One region of the Nonomuraea sp. NPDC050022 genome, then DNA from elsewhere that is predicted to be linked to it. Evidence: riboswitches for the same ligand, from Rfam matches in the RefSeq annotation. Region 1 holds a riboswitch; each other region holds the start of a gene.

Evidence for each region. A riboswitch is a leader RNA that binds a small molecule or an ion and turns the genes downstream of it on or off. The one in region 1 is predicted to bind cyclic di-AMP.
Region 2: it holds a riboswitch for cyclic di-AMP, as region 1 does, so the genes downstream of both, ACIBO2_RS11625 (hypothetical protein) here and ACIBO2_RS08000 (C40 family peptidase) in region 1, are expected to answer to the same signal.
Region 3: it holds a riboswitch for cyclic di-AMP, as region 1 does, so the genes downstream of both, ACIBO2_RS36400 (C40 family peptidase) here and ACIBO2_RS08000 (C40 family peptidase) in region 1, are expected to answer to the same signal.

Annotation. Positions count from the first base shown of each region.
Region 1 is NZ_JBITKE010000002.1:322,166-326,038, forward strand. It holds gene ACIBO2_RS07990 (M48 family metallopeptidase) at 1-589, opposite strand, end outside; gene ACIBO2_RS07995 (hypothetical protein) at 601-1,596, opposite strand; gene ACIBO2_RS08000 (C40 family peptidase) at 1,815-2,330, opposite strand; cyclic di-AMP (ydaO/yuaA leader) riboswitch at 2,404-2,562, opposite strand; gene ACIBO2_RS08005 (NlpC/P60 family protein) at 3,357-3,873, opposite strand, start outside.
Region 2 is NZ_JBITKE010000003.1:27,244-31,116, forward strand. It holds gene ACIBO2_RS11615 (DeoR/GlpR family DNA-binding transcription regulator) at 1-626, shown strand, start outside; gene galT (galactose-1-phosphate uridylyltransferase) at 623-1,693, shown strand; cyclic di-AMP (ydaO/yuaA leader) riboswitch at 1,763-1,903, shown strand; gene ACIBO2_RS11625 (hypothetical protein) at 1,909-2,874, shown strand; gene ACIBO2_RS11630 (hypothetical protein) at 3,144-3,482, shown strand; gene ACIBO2_RS11635 (hypothetical protein) at 3,479-3,873, opposite strand, start outside.
Region 3 is NZ_JBITKE010000009.1:258,598-262,470, reverse strand. It holds gene ACIBO2_RS36415 (EamA family transporter) at 1-248, shown strand, start outside; gene ACIBO2_RS36410 (NAD(P)H-binding protein) at 298-939, shown strand; gene ACIBO2_RS36405 (helix-turn-helix domain-containing protein) at 1,050-1,877, opposite strand; cyclic di-AMP (ydaO/yuaA leader) riboswitch at 1,936-2,072, shown strand; gene ACIBO2_RS36400 (C40 family peptidase) at 2,076-2,693, shown strand; gene ACIBO2_RS36395 (GNAT family N-acetyltransferase) at 2,719-3,414, opposite strand; gene ACIBO2_RS36390 (nuclear transport factor 2 family protein) at 3,617-3,873, shown strand, end outside.

The DNA of each region.
Region 1 (3,873 bases):
GCGTGGACAGGCCGTAGTCGCGCAACTGCACCTCGTACCAGATGCCCAGGGGCCACCTGATCGCCTCGACGATCGCGGTCAGCACCACCACCCCGAGCACGACCCGCACCCACCACGGGCCGCGCAGCTTACCCAGCAGCTTGGCGCCGAACGGCGTGAGCACGAGCAGCCCCGCGAACAGCACTGTCAGCCCGAGCGACAAATATCCGGGCAGGCTCGTGGCCGCGTCGAAGGCGGCGGCCCTGGCGATCTCGGCGGCACTGAAGTCGCGCGCCGGGTCCGGCGTCACCGTGGGGGTGCCCGAGGGCATCACCCGCCAGGGCGTCGTGAACGCCACCACGGCCAGGATCACCGCACCGAGCACGACCAGCGCCCAACCGGCACCGGCCCGGCCGAACCCGACGTCCCCACCGTCCGCGACCCAGCCGCTGGACACGGCGCGGTCACTTGGCGCGGCACGGTCGTCTGCCCCGGCACGGTCGTCCGGCGCGGCACGGCCGTCCGGCGCGGCGCCCTCGCCTGAGGTGGCGGACTCGCTTGATGCGTCGTCGTCAGGCGGCATGTCGTCGGTGCCCTGCAGATCGTCCATCCGCGTTCCCCTTACGCAAGCTGGTCCCGCACGTAGTCGCGCCACCGTGCCGTCAGCGTCCCTGCCGAGAGCCCGAGCCTGGTGAGCCCTCGGTCGATGCCACCCGTCTGGGCATCACGGTAGAGCCTCACCAGAGTTCCCTCACCGAACCGCGCGGCGATGAAGCGACACGCCAGCCACGCCTCCTGGTAGGCCCGTGCCAGGCGTGCGGGCTCCCGGCTGGATGGTGCGAATGCCGCAGGCCCTGGCAATTCGCCCGGCAAGTGCCCGGCCCGCACCTCGGCGGCCAACTCGGCGGCGGCCACCCGGACCGGCAACCCCGCGTCCTGGTAGCCCACGTAGTCGGCGAACCCCTCATAGAGCCACACCGGCAACCGCTTCGTCCCGGCCGCGACGTGGGTGAGCTCGTGAGTGAGCACGATGTCCCGCCCGGTGGGGGTCAGCCGGGCGAAGTTCTCGGGCACCACGACCACTCTCCCGCCATCGGCCACCGCCGCCAGCCCGTCGACACTCCCCACCCCGGCCACCCGAGCAGCCTCGGCCGCCGAGCCGGGCACGAGCACCACGGGTTGTACGGGGCGTCCGAGCACGGCGGAGACCCGCGACCCGGCGGCATCGGCCCGGCGCGCCAGATCACGAAGCGACTCGGGTGCCGCGCGCTGACCGACGACGACCGAACGCACACCTCGTACGATCTCGGAGCCGTCCCCCCAGAGTCCCCGCGCCTCCGCCGGAAGCTCGCGATCACCGGCCGCCGGGTTGTGGCCGGTCGCGGACTGATCGGGGCTGCCGAAGGGAAGATCGCGATCCGTCGCGGGCCGATCGGGCCCACCGGACGGCCGGCCGCGATCCGTCGCAGACTGATCGGGCCCACCGGTCGACAGGTCGCGAACCGCTGCCGAGGGGCCGTCCGTCCCCGGAGACCGGTGCGGGGCGGCGCTGGCCGAGGCGAGGGCCAGGAGCAGCACCCCCACCCCCAAGACTCGGCGGCTCACCTGCACGGACACGTTCCCCGATCGTAGTCGCCCCGCGCCGCGGACCGGCCGTCGCGCAGAGACCCGGGACGTCGTCGTCGAGAGACCCCGCTCCTCGTCGCGGAGAGACCCGGCTCCTCGTCGCGGAAAGCGCCGGCACGTCGTCGCGGAAAGGCCCGGAACACGCGAAGGTCCCGTCCCAGCTGGGACGGGACCTTCGTGACGGTCTTGCAGGCCAGATCAGGCCGGACTTACAGGCCGGGACGCACCGCGCCCACGAACGACGCCTTGCGCCATTTGTTGAGCTTCTCGACGCGCACCGTCGAACCCGTCCTCGGCGAATGGACCATCTTGCCGTTGCCGACATACATGCCCACATGGCCGAGCCCATAGAAGAACATCAGGTCACCTGGCTTCAGATTCTTCCAGGAGACCTTCTTCTTGATGCGGGCGAACTGGCTGTTCGTCACGCGCGGGATCTTGACGCCGGCCTTCTTCCAGGCGTACTGGACGAGACCGGAGCAGTCGAAGGAACCAGGTCCTGTGGCCCCGTAACTGTACGGGTCACCGATCTGGTCCTTGGCCACGGCGACGGCCGTACGGGCCTTCACCTTTTGCCGAGCGACCGCTGTCTGTTGCGCGACCTTCTTCACGGACCTGACGGCTTTCGCCGCTGTATTGGTCCCGGAAACTTCGGCCGCATCTCGCGTTGTCGCCGCCTGCGCTGTCGGGGCAGGGAGGACCAAACCTCCGGCCGTCACGGTCATCGTGAGCGCTGCGCCACTCAGGGCAATGCGGGACAGACGGGGGTTACTGGGGGAGGTAGACAGGATTTCTCCTTGGAGCTTCCACGAACGCCTACCGGGTTAGCTGACGGATTCGGGCCTGGAAGTCGCCCTACGGCGCAATACGCGCCGATTCACCCCTGATCCCTGGGGCGGGATCGCTGGGTCCCCGGCTCCGTGCCTCCTGGCTGCACGGACTCGGCAGGCCACCGCCACGTAATGACAATGTGGAAAGGCGGTGACCTAACGGATTTCTTATCTGTCCACATCGGGGACCCGATGGAGAGTCGCGACGCCATGGCTTGTTCGCCGCGACGCCAGAAGCTACGCCCTTGAGTAACGAGCTGGCAAAGCCGTCATGGGGTTGTCAGGATCACTCAGAGGTGTCAGTAAAGTCCCCAACCGCAGCTGGAGCGCCGGGTTATGTTATTCAAATGTGACCCTTCTCACACTTGACGACACAGTGATCTGTCAGGTCCCATTTGTCACTCTTGTCACACTGGTCCCGCCGACAACGCGCAAGGCAGTGAATGGTGCCGGCCAATGCGCGGAAGTGGGCAACGCGAGGATCGCCGACGGGCCGAGACCAATGATCGTCCTCACCCGCCGAAGGCGTTCGAGCAGCGTTCAGCCGACCCGGCGCCAGCGGCATCGGCCTGCGCGCCGAGGTCGGGTGACCAGCAAATCGGGGCCAGTTGAACGGCCGGTCGGGTTCCGCTGAACAAGCGACCGGAGCCCGCTGAACAGCCGGTCGAAGCCCGCTGGCCACCGGGCCGAGTTCGTTGACCACCAAGCCGGGGAGCCCCGCGTGGACCGCCAAGCGTCCATCGGCGGACCATCCGGTCCATGGCCACCTGAAGCCACGGACCGGGTCAAGAGGACGCACGTCACGGCGCCCAGCGCGCCCCACCGGAGGAGCGTGTCCCTGGACAGAGCCCAGCCACGGACGGCGCATGGGGCTCACCGTGCTTGCCGTACAGAAAATCAGTGCTTTCCCTCCGGAACAACCTACGGGCGGATAGCTCCGACCAGGGTGCCGCCGTAGGAGGAGAGGGTGACCACCTTGACCACGTCGCCGGTTTGGGGGGCGTGCACGATCTGCCCGTTGCCCGCATAAATGCTGACGTGCCCAAGACCCGAGCTGAAGATCAGGTCGCCCGGCTGCAGGTCCTTCAGATCCACCTTGCGGGCCGACCCCCAGGCCCACTGCTGCCACGTGGTCCGGGGCAGAGACACGCCCCCAGCGCGCCACGACGCCTGCGTGAGGCCCGAGCAGTCCCAGCCGCGCGGTCCCGTGCCGCCGAACACGTACGGCTTGCCCACCTGCGCGTAGGCGAACCTGAGCACCGCGGCCGCGTTGCCGGAGGCCGAGCCGGTGTACTTGATGCCGGTGCTGTTGGGGTCACCGGTCTTGTAGGCGCCGAGCTTGTCCAGCAGCTTCTTCTGCTTCGCGATCAGCTTGCGGACCTCCGAGCGCTCATTCTCGACCCCGTCGCGCTCCTTGTCGGCCGCCCGCAGGGCCGCC
Region 2 (3,873 bases), on a different contig from region 1:
TGCACGGCGGCGCGACCGCGCTGGGGCCCGGCTCGACCGAGGAGCCGGGCTTCACCGCCAAGTCCGCCCGCCAGCAGCAGGAGAAGGAGGCCATCGCGCGCCGCGCCGCCCAGTTCGTCCGGCCCGGCACCGCGGTCGCCCTGTCGGCCGGGACCACCACCTGGGCCCTGGCCCACCACCTCATCTCGGTGCCCGAGCTCACGGTCATCACCAATTCGATCCCGGTGGCCGACGTCTTCCACCGCAACCCGCGCGCCGACCGCACGGTCGTGCTGACCGGCGGCGTACGCACGCCGTCCGACGCCCTCGTCGGCCCGGTCGCGGTGGCCGCGATCCGGCGGCTGCATGTGGACACGCTGTTCCTCGGCGTGCACGGGATGAGCGTGCGGGCCGGGTTCACCACGCCCAACCTGCTGGAGTCGGAGACCGACAGGGAGCTGGTGCACGCGGCGCACCGGCTGGTCATCCCGGCCGACCACACCAAGTGGAACACGGTCGGCATCAGCACGATCGCCGATCTGACCGAGGCCGACGCGGTCATCAGCGACTCGGGACTGCCCGAGGAAGCACGCATGGAGCTGGGCGAACGCGCCGGCGAACTGATCATCGCGGAGGACTCGCAGTGAAACGCACCATCACCCACCTGGCCGACGGCCGAGAGCTGATCTACTTCGACCGGCGCGACGACGCCGACCGGAGCGCGATCGACCGGCGGGCGCTCGACCCCAGGCCGATGGCGTCGGAGCTGCGCTACGACCCGCTCACCGGGGAGTGGATCGCGATGGCGGGGCACCGCCAGACGCGTACGTTCCTGCCTCCGGCCAACGAGTGCCCGCTGTGCCCGTCGTCCGAGACGAGGGCTTCGGAGATCCCGGCGTACGACTATGACGTGGTGGTGTTCGAGAACCGCTTCCCCTCGTTTTCCGGAAATTTCGGGACTTATGGTGATGTCGGGGGGCTGAGTGAGGTCCGGCCGGGCGTGGGGCGGTGTGAGGTGGTGTGCTTCACCTCTGAGCATTCGTCGTCGTTCTCGCGGCTCTCCGACGAGCAGGTGGGCCTGGTCATGGAGGCGTGGGCCGACCGTACGGCCGAGCTGTCCGCGATCGAGGGTGTCGAGCAGGTGTTCTGCTTCGAGAACCGGGGCGAGGAGATCGGCATCACGCTGCCGCACCCGCACGGGCAGATCTACGCCTACCCGTACGTGACCCCGCGGACCAAACTCCAGCTCGGCGCGGCCGCCCGGCACCAGGGCGGCAACCTCTTCGCCGACGTGCTGGCGGCCGAGCGGGCCGCCGGGGTGCGCGTGGTGGCGGCCAACGAGCTGTGGACGGCGTTCGTGCCCGCCGCCGCCCGCTGGCCGTTCGAGGTGCACGTGTATCCGCACCGGCAGGTGCCGGACCTGGCCGCGCTGTCGGAGGAGGAACGCGCCGCCTTCGCCCCGCTCTACACCTCCGTACTGCGGGCGCTCGACGGGCTGTTCGGCGTCGCCATGCCGTACATCTCAGCCTGGCACCAGGCGCCGGTGCGGCAGGATCGTGACCTGGCCTATCTGCACCTGGAGCTGTTCAGCATCAGACGGGCGCCCGGGAAACTCAAGTATCTGGCGGGCTCGGAGTCGGCCATGGGCGCGTTCGTCAACGATGTCCTGCCGGAGGAAGCCGCACGCATGCTTAAATCACAGGTAGATCTCTAATTGGTTGCCGCTTGGAGTCGCATGACCTTGGTTTTACCACTAATATCCCTTTTCAGCGCCGACCTAAACGGTCGGTGCTGGCCTAATCCCGGGTGCGTGGCCCGGGAGCCGGGGACCCATCGCGTCTTGGGGTGAATCCACTCAGGTGGTAAGGCGGCATCTCCCTGCCCGAACCCGTCAGCTAACCCGGCCGGCATAGGGAGAGGAAACCCTTCGTGGCGGCTGCGTCCCCCTCGAGTCTCGCCATCGCTCTCATCACCACCGCTTCCATGGCCTTCGGCGCCTTCACGGCCACGCCCGCCGCTGCCGCCCCCAAGCCCAGCGAGGCCCAGCTCCGCGCGGAGCTGAAGCAGCTGGACAAGAAGGTCGACAAGCTCATCGAGACCTACAATCTCAAGCGCGTCGAACTCGCCAAGGCCAAACAGGACTCGGAAACGACCAAGAACCGGCTGGCCACAGCGGAGGCCCAGCTCATCACCGCTCAGAAACGCGTCACCGAGCTCGCGCGCCTGCAGTACCAGAACGGCACCGGCGCGCTGCCGAACCTCACCCTGCCGACCGATGCCTCCAGCGCGGCGTTGCTGGACCACCTCGCGGCCGAGCAACAGGCGGTCGTGCAGGGCGTGGCCACCGCCCGGGACGAGAAGAAGGCGGCCGCGGACCAGGCGACCGCCCTCGAGGCGAAGATCCGCGAGGACGCGGCCAACGTGGCCAAGCAGCGCGACGACGCGCAGGACGTCATCAAGGACATCCAGAAGAAGCTGAAGGGCCTCATCCCGTTCGGCCCCGGCCGCCGCTCGGACGGCAGCTGGGCGCCCGAACTGCCCTCAGGCACCGACAACATCACCGCCCGGATGCGGGTGATCCGCGGGCTGATCCAGAAGGACTTCGCGCTGCCGTACGAGGTGGGCTGCTTCCGCGCGGACGGCGGCGGCGGCGAGCACCCGCTGGGGCGCGCGTGCGACTTCATGATGAGCACCGGTGGCAGCATGCCCAGCTCCGCCAACCAGGCACTCGGCGACCGCGTGGCGGCCTGGGCGCTGGAGAACAAGGACAAGCTCGGGGTCAAGTACGTGATCTGGAAGCAGCGCATCAACCAGGGCTCGGGGTGGAGCTCGATGTCCGACCGCGGCAGCATCACCCAGAACCACTTCGACCACGTGCACATCTCGATGTTCTAGAAATGGGACGAATCGCATCTAATGAGCTATTCGCTCACTTGAAGATGGCGTTTGAGCTGGTCATCGACCCGCGAGGGTGATGTTCGCCCACGCCGCCCTGTGTGTCAGCGTATGGCTGTTCACCTCCTCTTTTCCGAGTTCGCCGGACGTCGAGTACCGGAGGGGCGGCTCCGGCGCGAAGATCCACCGCTGGCCCCTCGACGCGTCCACCGCCCTGCTCAAGACGGGCTCCGACGGTTTGGCTCACCCCCGAGGGGTGGACCAGCCCGGTGTGGGCACTCCAGGGCGGCGTGTTCACCGGCGGCAACGACATCGTCGTCGGGTTGTGTCCCGACGGCGCGCCTCCCGTCAGCTACATGCTGAGCGGCACGGCAAACATCTACGGCGACTACCGCAAGTCCTGCCTGCACCGCGTCACGGTCTCCGCCGACCGCGCCACGCTCGACGTCCACTACCTGACGACCGCACCCGGCAACGCGCAGAATGTCGCGTACTGGCCCGCGAGCGGAGATCCGTGGCTGGTCAACGAGTTCCGCGGGGACTATGACGGCGTGTACGGGAGCGACCGCCTGGTGCCGGCGTTGAGCTGCCCGGATCTCACGTGCTAAGAGCCGTGCCCGCCAGCCGGAACGGGAGCCGGTCGCGGCGCGGCCGTCGCCCTTGCCCTGACGTGGATGCCGCCGACCCTGGCCAGCATCGTCGACACATTGAGCAGGATGATCGCCGCCTTCAGCGCGTTCGCTCCCACGTCGTGCGCCGCCATCCAGCGGCCCAGTTCTGGACCGAACACGTGCATCGCGCCGTACGAGAAGGCGACCTTCGTCAGGGTGATGGCGACCCAGGCGGTCACGTAAGCAAGCCCGGCCCTGGAGTACACGGCCTGCTTGTCCGGCACGTACTCGAACCGCATGAACGAGATCGCGGCCAATCCCATCGCCAGGCCGAGCACGGTGGCCGCGGCTTCGAGCAGCAGCCCGGTGCCCGACAGCTCGAAGCCGT
Region 3 (3,873 bases), on a different contig from region 1:
CCTTCCTCGGCCTGCTCAGCCCGTTGGTCGCCACCGCCCTGGGCTGGCTCGCCCTCGGCCAGTCGCTCACCGTGGCCCAGATCGTGGGCGGGCTCGTCGTCGTGGCGGCCCTCATCGCGGCCCAGACCAGCCGCCCTCGTCGCGGCCCAGACCCCCGCAACGACCCAGCCCCTCGTAACAGCCCAGAGCAGAAGCCGCCAGGTCAGGCGGACGCGCCCGCTCGTGATCGTCTGATCCCCGCACCCTGACCGTCCGATCCCCACCCCCTCATCTCCCGCTGCTTCTCAAGGAGAAATCATGCGCATCACCGTGTTCGGAGCGGCGGGCGGCGTCGGCGCTCGTGTGGTCGCCGAGGCGCTGTCCCGTGGCCACGAGGTCACCGCCGTCGTACGCGACCCGGCCCGCTTCCCGTCACTGCACCCCGGCGCCCATCCCCAGGTCGGCGACGCCGCCCATGTCGAGGACGTGACCAGGCTCGGCACCGGTCAGGACCTCGTGATCAGCGCGACCCGCCCGCCCACCGGCCGCGAGCACGATCTCGTCACGGCCGCCAAGGCGCTGCTGACGGGGCTCGCGGGGACCGGCGTCCGGCTGCTGCTCGTCGGCGGGGCGGCCGGGCTGACCGTTCCCGGGTCCGGCGGGCGTACCGTGCTCGACGACCCGCGCTTCATGTCCGACGCCTACCGAGACATCGCGCTGGCCTGCAACGATCAGCTCGAAGTCTGCCGCGCGGAGACCGGCGTGGACTGGGCCTACCTGAGTCCGGCCGCGGTGCTGGCGCCGGGCGAACGTACCGGCGTCTACCGGCTGGGCGCCGACGAGCTGCTCATGGATGCCGAGGGGAACTCGGCGATCTCCATGGAGGACCTCGCGGTCGTGCTGCTGGACGAGGCGGAACGGCCCAGGCACCACCGGGTCAGGTTCACCGCCGCGTACTGACGCCACCCGGCGGCAAACGGCTCTTCATGAGCCGCAGTCCGGTCAAGACGCACCACGTGTACGCGAAACTGGGTGTCGCGAACCGTACCGAACTGGCCAAATCAGCAGCATCAGCGGTTCCCGACCAGCCGTGTGGTCTCGTCATCGGCGGGGAAGTACGCCTCGACGGCGACCCCTTCGAGCGTGATGTCGAACGCCGCGCCGAACGTCGTGATCGTACTGAAGAAGCAGAGCTCGTCCCCCCGATGCGTGATCCGTACGGGCAGCGCGATGTCGGCGGGGTCGGGCAACGGCGCCTCGCCATCGTCTCCATAGGTCAGCAGCTCCTCGTAGAGCGCGCTCAGCCCCGGGTCCCCCGCACGGGCGACCTGCCTGGCAAGCCGGGGCAGCAGGAACCCGCGGACCTGCGCCAGGTTCCGCACGCGCGGCGCGAACCCGTCCGGATGCAGGCCGAGCCGCATCATGTTCACCGGCGACTCCAGGAGGGCCGGGTCCACGTCGTCGAGGAAGACGTTCATGGCGTCGTTGGCCAGCAGCAGGTTCCACCGGTGGTCCAGGGCCATCGCCGGATACGGCTCGTGCCCGCGCAGGATCCGCTGGAGCGCCTCGTGCGCCTTGCCCAGGTCGGGGTCGTCAAGCGGGCGCTCGGGGTAGATGGGCGCGTACCCGGCCGCGAGCAGCATCCGGTTGCGCGCGCGCAGCGGCACATCGAGTTGCTCGGCCAGCCGCAGCACCATGGACCGGCTGGGGATCGTCCGCCCGGTCTCGACGAAGCTGACGTGGCGCGCGGACACCTCGGCCTGGAGGGCCAGGTCGAGCTGCGTGAGGCCGCGCCGGCGCCGCCAGTCCCGCAGCAGCTCCCCTATCGGCTGATCCATGTGCATAGTGGCCGGTTCTACCTGGTCTGCCGGGGTGGTGTCGATTACCTGCCATGTCATGCCCCGTCCCGTTGACGCCCGATTTTAGACAGTTTACAAGTCTTTGACCGTTTTGTTAGTGTTCGTCCCGCCTAATCCACTCACCTGCGTGGAGCCGGGGACCCAAGTTCCCTCTGGGGCGAATCGGCATTGCCGTAGGGCCACTTCCAGGCCCGAGCCCGTCAGCTAACCCGGTAGGCCGTATGGAAGGACACAGCAGTGGCTCCCCTCGCCATCTGCCTGGCGACCGCCGTCGCCGGGCTCACTCTGGCCGCTCCAGCTCACGCCGACCCCACCACCCCTACCGGCCCCACCACCACTGTCGGCCCCACCACCTCTACCGGCACCGAGAGCAAGCCCGTCCAGCAGACGAGCCAGACCACTCCGGCCTGGAAGGTCGCCCTCAAGTTCGCCATGAAGAAGCGCGGTATCCCGTACGTCTGGGGCGGGACCAGCGACAGCGGCTACGACTGCTCCGGGCTCATGCTCAAGGCGTACAAACACGCCGGGATCGAGCTGCCGCGCACCACGACGGAACAGTACGCCGCGTTCTCCAAGAAGATCTCCTGGGCCCACCTCAAGCCAGGTGACCTGGTCTTCTTCCACGGACTCGGGCACGTGGGGATGATCTCGAAGCCCGGATACATGGTGCACGCGCCGCACACCGGAGACGTGGTCAAGGAGGAGAAGCTCTCCGACTGGCGCAGGGACTCCTTCGCGGGCGCCGTACGGCCGGACCCCAAGGGCGTACGGCTCTCCATCGAGCAACGCAAGACCACCATGCTCACCGCCGGCCTGCGGCCAACGGCGGAGTCCCTGCAGATCAAGGTCCGGTAGCGCCCCGGCTCAGTGACGGAAGCCGTCACGGCGTGCGGAACCCCCGGAAGGTCACGGGCTTGCGGGTCTCGAAGCCGAGCCGCTCGTAGAGGGCGATCGCGCCGGTGTTCGCCTCGGCTACGTGGATGAAGGGCCGTTCGTCACGAGCCACGATCCGCGCGACGAGCGCACTGACCAGGCGGGCGGCATGGCCTCGCCCGCGTGCCTCGGGGGCGGTGCAGACGGCGCTGATCTCGGTCCACCCCGGTGGCCGGAGTCGCTCACCCGCCATCGCCACCAGGGTGCCGTTGTCGCGGACGCCGAGATAGGTGCCGAGTTCGCGGGTACGCGGCCAGAACGGCCCCGGCTTGGCCCGCGCGACGAGGTCGAGCATCTCGGGCACACTGTCCCTGCCGAGTTCGACCACCTCGGTGCCGGTCTCGGCAGGGCGGCGGCCGCCGCCGGACCAGGTCATCTGGCGGCCTTCGAGGACGAAGACCGGCTCCCAGCCCGGTGGTGGCACCGATGCGCGGCTGAACATGTCGGCGAGCTCGCCTCGGCCGAGCAGCCGGGCGAGGTCGGCCCACTCCTGCGGATCCGGGTCGGCGGACACCGCGGAGAAAGTCGCGACATCCGGCTGGTAAGTGGCCGCGCTGCCGAGCCGACGGGCATGGTGCGCGTGGTGACCGCGCAGAGATGCGCCCACCGGGTCATCGAGTGCGGTGGCGTCCCGGTTCGCCATGGTGCCGTGCCTCTCATGTCGTACGGGGCTGACGCTTGCCCAGCTGGACAGCGATCAGGTCCAGCCGGTCATCCTACGGGCACAAGGCTCATCACTGACCATTTGGGCATCGGAGCTGGGGTAAGGCGATGAGCCTACGCGGGTTGCGCCATTACATCCCAGGTAATCGACACCACCCGGCGGCCGCTGTCAGCGTTCTCCCATGACGAGCAGCAAAGAACTGATCATGGCCGGCTTCGCGGAGTTCGCCGCGGGCAACATCGAGGTGCTCCAGACGCTCCTGAGCGAGGACTTCATCGAGCACAGCCCGGGCAACCCGTCGGGCAGGCGCGCCTTCATCGACTTCATCAGGGACTCCCCGCTGGCCAGCTCCCGGCTGGAGCTCAAGCGGGTCGTCGCGGAAGGCGATCTCGTGGTGATGCACTATCACCTGATCCCTCGGGAAGGGGGGCGCGGGCT